DNA from 2 places in the Shewanella zhangzhouensis genome. Region 2 is predicted to be linked to the other one. Evidence: predicted binding sites of a transcription regulator. Region 2 holds the regulator's gene; the other holds the start of a gene.
What was found. The regulator sigma-54, encoded in region 2, starts transcription at its own class of promoters, with help from an activator protein. The targets are predictions, from matches to a motif close to GTTGGCACGNNNNTNGNNT.
Positions count from the first base shown of each region.

Region 1: the regulator sigma-54 is predicted to act here: its motif matches at 2,025-2,043, upstream of K0H63_RS13820 (YggN family protein).

Region 1 is NZ_CP080414.1:3,173,040-3,176,155, forward strand. Features, by position in the region: gene K0H63_RS13815 (LysR family transcriptional regulator) at 1-836, opposite strand, end outside; gene K0H63_RS13820 (YggN family protein) at 1,174-1,986, opposite strand; gene glsB (glutaminase B) at 2,276-3,116, opposite strand, start outside.
Region 2 is NZ_CP080414.1:3,837,838-3,840,953, reverse strand. Features, by position in the region: gene rapZ (RNase adapter RapZ) at 1-266, opposite strand, end outside; gene ptsN (PTS IIA-like nitrogen regulatory protein PtsN) at 263-706, opposite strand; gene hpf (ribosome hibernation promoting factor) at 709-996, opposite strand; gene K0H63_RS16925 (RNA polymerase factor sigma-54) at 1,027-2,508, opposite strand; gene lptB (LPS export ABC transporter ATP-binding protein) at 2,620-3,116, opposite strand, start outside.

The DNA of each region.
Region 1 (3,116 bases), 660 kb from region 2:
TGTTTACGGCGCGGGTAAACCGCCTGCAGTGGCAGATGGTGAGTCAGCTGCCAATCACGCAGCAGAGGCACCAGAGTGCCCTTATTGATTTCATCTTCCATCAGATAACTGGCGAGATACACAACGCCGAGCCCGCTGACCGCTGCCGACTTGAGCGCCGGCGCATTGTCTACCCGGAAATTACCCGAGACGCCGATTTCACAGTAATCGTCACCACGCTTGAATTGCCACACGCTGTGTTCATGCCACTCACCGTGATACACAAGACAGTTATGGTCAACCAGCTGCTCGGGGCGGCTTGGCTCGCCATGGCGGGCAATATACTCGGGAGAAGCCACCAGCAAGAACTGACACTTCATCAGGGGTCTGGCGACCATACCAAGGGGCAGTTGCTCAGACATGGTCAGCAGCAAGTCCAGGCCTTCACTGACCACATCCACTTTGTGGTCCAGCAGGCTCACCTGCAGCTCAAGCTCCGGGTGTCTTGCCATAAACTCGGGCAAGGCCGGAATAATGTGCATGGTGCCGAAGGATTGGGAGATACCGACTTTCAACACCCCACGGGTGGCATCATTGAGGTTGTGAACGCTGGCAACGGCCTGATCGGCATCGCGCAGCAACTCTTCACCCTGTACATACAGCAGGTGTCCGGCCTCGGTCAGGCTCAAACTGCGGGTAGTACGCTGAATAAGCTGAACCCCCAGTTTATGTTCCAAATCGGCCACCTGGGTACTCACCTTGGATTTGGAAATCCCGAGTTTTCTTGCCGCGGCGCTGAAGCTGCCGGCTCTGGCTACATGGGTAAAAATAGCAATGGGTTCTAACAGTTCTAACATGAAGGTGGCCTTAAGCTATGTTCAGCCTGTCCTCGCCAAGGGAGGAAAACGGGACAAACCAATGATAATCAATCAGATATACCAAAAAAGCACGTTAGGGTAGAGTCAGGAAGCCAGTTTGAGTCTGGTTTTTTTGTTATTTTTTAGCAGTATAACAAAAATCGCCGCCGAGTCTCCAGTTTCGCCTTAATGTGGCGGCTCATTAAACTACAAATAAAAAAAGGGCCCCGGGGATGGGGCCAAACGTTCAAGGAAGAACCAAAGGGATGTAGGTTGGGTGTTGCATGGGTGCGGCCTGATTTACCTTGAGTGAGCCAAAGGCAGGCCCGGGTGTTACTTACTCACGAAGCTGAGCTTCTTTACGGTCAGAAATCTCAAGCTCTGACAGCGCAGGTACCTTGGTGCGAAGTTCAGATTCCAGTGCCAGCAAGGTTTCAAACTGGTCACATACTTTGGTGGCGCGCGCTTCCAGGGTCTTTGACTGACTTTCCATTTCGCGCTCAATCTGTTCGCCCATGGCTTCCATTTTCTTGCCAAAGGCTTCCATTTTGGCTTCAAAGCTATCGCCTTCTGACGACAGGATTTCGGTACCGAGTTTAATCATCAGAGTGCCCACGGAGTCCTGCACCAGATTTTCAATTTCACGCTCGAATTCCTTGTCGAACACCTCATCGATGGAGCCGTCGGTTACGCCAACGTAATAGCTGTCGCCATCCTTATGCATAACTTCGCCGAGGCGCTCGTTCACATTGTCCATCAGCTCTGCCACACGGGCGCTGGTCTCATCGCCCAGCAGCGGTGTAAGAGCTGTATTTACCGCGTTGCTGGCAAGGGTGATGGCATCGGTCACCAGGGCAACAAATTCGGGCACCTGATTGGCCAGTGAGTCGGCATAGTTGTCTACCAGGGCACGCTGCTCGGCATTGAGTTTGACCTCCTTGCCATCCACAAAGAGTTTGCCCGGCTCGAAGCGATAAAACTCATCACCTTTCTGGCTCAGCACCAGTTTTTTTGGCTCGACAGCAATGTCGTAGTTGAGGTTAACGTCACAGCTGTCGGTACTGATCCCCTGCGCTTTTGCAGGAACAGCTACTGTCACGCCAATCAGAGTGGCCAGGGCTACACCGGTGATAAGGTTTTTGGTTTTCATCGCATCTATCCTTGCATCTTGATTTATATGTCTTGATATTGCGAAGGATGTGCCAACTTTGCTAAGTGATTAATTTAAAATAAAATAAATACCATCACCGGATAAAGACGTAGTTTTACCTGGGGAGCATCAGGCTTGAAAGTGTGAGATATCACCAAAAAGTGAAGCTTTTCACCAATTGATGTTGGGAAGGATTGGAAATGCGGGAGATAAGTTGCCGAAATAAGGAAATGGCCTTCCTCATATCAGAAAGGCCACGGGGATAGAGCAAATCAAAAAGGCTTCAAGATCAAAATATTGAACGGCCAAGTTCCTGCGCCAACAACTCAAGCAAACGGGTACCCACTAAGCTGTTGCCACTGGCATCGAGGGCTGGCGACCACACACATACCGACATATCGCCGGGGATCACCGCAATAATGCCGCCACCCACACCGCTTTTACCCGGCATACCCACGCGGTAGGCAAACTCCCCTGCCCCATCATAGAGCCCTGAGGTGGCCAGCAGCGCATTCAGACGCCGCGTTTGGGTGGGCGATACCACCTCAGTGCCATCCAGGCTTATTCCCTGATTGGCCAGATACACCATGGCACGGGAAAGATCGGCACAGCTCATGGAGAGCGAGCAGTAATGGAAGTAGCTTCGCAGCACCTTGTCCACATCGTTATGGAAATTGCCGAAGGACTTCATCAAAAAGGCGATGGCCGCATTACGGGCGCTGTGCTGGTATTCAGAGTCTGCCACCACCTTGTCGTAACAGACCTTGTGGTTCTGGCTCAGCATACGCACTATTTCCAGCATCCGCTGTTTAGGCGCACCCAGGCGGCTTTGCAACAAATCGGCTATGACCAGCGCGCCGGCGTTGATAAAGGGATTACGTGGAATGCCCCGCTCAAGCTCAACCTGAACCAGCGAGTTAAAAGAGTGGCCAGACGGCTCTTTGCCAACCCGGGACCAGATCTCGCTCTCTTCATAGAGCATCATGGCGCCGGTGAGGCTGAATACTTTGGAAATACTTTGAATGGAAAAGGCTTCTTGCCAGTCGCCCGCCCCCAGAGTGGTACCATCGATGGTGGTTACCGCAATACCCAACTTATGGGGGGAGACCCGGGCAAGGGCCGGAATGTAA
Region 2 (3,116 bases):
TCGCTGGAGTTGAGGAAAAAGCTGGTGAGCTCTACGCCTTCCGGGAGCCTTGCCAGCTCTTTTTCGAGGGCCTTTTCCTGCTCCGGCATATTGCGGATATCGATGCTGATGGCGACCTTGTCGTTATTGCCCTTGAGCTGGGCAAGCAAGGGCCCAATCAGCTGCAATGGCAAATTATCGACGCAGTAGTAGCCCAAGTCTTCCAGGACCCTGAGGGCTACCGACTTTCCGGAGCCAGAGCGCCCGGAGACTATAACGAGTTTCATCCGATGATTACCTGGTAAAGTTCCTTTTCATCGTGGCTCTTGCGCAGCTGTTTGAGGATCTGCTTGTCATTCAGCTTTTCGGCCATGGCGGCCAGGGTGCTGAGATGTTGCTGACACTGGTCCGATGGCACCAGCAAGGCAAACAGAATGTCCACCGGCTGCTTATCAATGGCGTCATAACCTATGGCTTCTTCACACTTGATAAGCACAGCTAAAGGCTTATCGATAGTGCCAATGCGGCCATGGGGAATGGCAATACCATTGCCAATACCGGTGCTGCCCATTTTTTCACGGGCCAGCAGGCTTTCGAATATCTCTTGAGACGAGAGGGAGGGATTCTGGGCAGCAGCGAGATCGCTAATCAGCTCCAGCACCTTTTTCTTGCTGCCCGGAGTGGCACAGCTAGTGCACTCCGGCGCCAGGATGGTACTTAGTTCCATCGTTAATGTTTGGTCAGTTTCTCTTTGTGTTTAATAACCTGACGGTCCAATTTATCAATTAGGGCGTCAATGGCGGCGTACATGTCTTCATGTTCTGAAGTGGCGAATACCTCGCCACCGTTGAGGTGAAGCTTGGCTTCTGCGATTTGCTGCAATTTCTGAACATTGAGAACAACGTGGACATTATTGATCTGTTCGAAATGGCGTTCAAGCTTGGAGAACTTGCTCTCTACGTAGTTACGCAGTGAATCAGTGATTTCGATATGATGCCCAGTCAGATTGATTTGCATAGACACTTTCCTCCAAAGACCTTGGGTGGGTTATAAACTCTTACGTTGGTTCGACGGTGGGATCAGCATCGCTTCTCGGTATTTGGCGATGGTGCGTCTAGCAACGTTGATTCCTTGTTCTGCCAGAAGTTCCGCCATTTTGCTGTCGCTCAATGGTTTCTTCTGATTTTCTGCCGCCACCAGTTTCTTGATAAAGGCGCGGATGGCAGTAGATGAGCATTCTCCGCCATCTTCGGTCCCGACGTGGCTGGAGAAAAAATACTTGAGTTCAAAGATACCCCTTGGGGTATGCATGTACTTTTGAGTGGTGACCCGTGAGATGGTGGATTCGTGCATCTCTACCGCTTCGGCGATATCGTTGAGCACCATGGGTTTCATGGCCTCTTCACCATACTCAAAAAAGCCCTGCTGGAACTGCACTATGCAATTGGCGACTTTCAGCAAGGTGTCGTTGCGGCTTTCCAGGCTCTTGATAAACCACTTGGCCTCTTGCAAATGCCCGCGGATAAACTGGCTGTCAGCCTGGTTGCGACTGGTGCGTGCCATGGCGGCATATTGCTGGTTCACACTCAGTTTAGGCATACAATCGGGATTAAGCTCTACAACCCAACGGCCATTTTTTTTACTGACCGAGACATCCGGAATGACATACTCATCCTTGGTGCTGGTCACAGACTCACCGGGACGGGGGTTCAGCCCCTGAATGAGGATGATTGCATCCCTGAGTTCTTCTTCCTTGAGGCGGGTTTTACGCATCAGGGTACGGAAGTCGCGGTTGGCAATCAGATCCAAATGGTCACGGATAAGCAGCTTGGCGTTGTCCAGATGGGGGGTATCCGCCGGGAACTGACCAAGTTGAATGAGCAGGCACTCTGCCAAATCACGGGCAGCTACCCCGATGGGGTCGAAGTGTTGAATGCGTTTGAGCACGGCCTCAACTTCGTCAAGCTCGACTTCTTCATCGCCCACGGCCTCGAGAATTTCTTCAAGACTTTGGGTTAAGTAACCCTTTTCGTCAATGGCATCTATGATGGCAGTGGCAATGGCCAGATCGGTATCGGAAAAAGGGGTGAGATTTTTTTGCCACTCGAGATGTTCGTACAGGCCTTCACTGGTTTCGCCCTGAAACGGCATATCATCTTCGCCACGGATCCCGGGACCGGAAACGGGGGCGGCCGTAAAGACTTCATCCCAGGTGGTATCCATTGGCAGCTCGTCCGGCATGGACTGCTGACTGATAGCGTCTGAAGTTTCCAGCGAAGCACTGTCACTGGTGTCGTTTGAGACGGACTCCTGGCTGAACTGGTCGTCAAATTCTTTATCGCCGCCGTCGGCATCAAACTGATCGCTGCCCAGTTCGTCGTCCAGCTCCAACAGGGGGTTGGCGTCGAGGGCTTGCTGAATTTCCTGTTGCAGTTCAAGCGAAGAGAGTTGAAGCAGACGAATGGCCTGCTGCAACTGTGGCGTCATTGTGAGTTGTTGTCCCAGTTTTAGCTGGAGCGACGCTTTCATTGTACTGCGAATCCTTCACTAAATTATTCAGGTAGAAAGCTTTTCTATCAGGTTATCCGGTGATTTACCACCCTGATTATCCGGATATGAGAAGGGGGCTTTGTTAATTAACTATAGCCTGAATTGCTCACCCAAGTACACTGCACGCACCTGCTGATTGTCGAGGATTTCGGCAGGGGTGCCTTCGGCAATCAAATCGCCATGGCTGACGATATAGGCTTTTTCGCACACATCGAGGGTTTCCCTCACATTGTGGTCGGTGATAAGCACTCCGAGGCCACGATTCTTGAGTTGCTCGATAATCTTTTTGATATCGATAACGGAAATCGGGTCGACCCCGGCGAAGGGCTCATCCAGCAGGATAAATCTGGGGTTGGCGGCAAGTGCCCGGGCAATCTCGACCCGGCGACGTTCACCCCCTGACAGTGACATGCCCAGATTGTCACGGATGTGGGTGATGTGGAACTCTTCCAGCAGCTGCTCCAGCGACTCTTCACGCTCATCGGCGTTCAGCTCTTTGCGCATCTGCAGCACAGCCATGATGTTATCGCGCACCGACAGCTTGCGGAAGATGCTGGCTTCCTGTGGCAGGTAGCCAATGCCTTTGC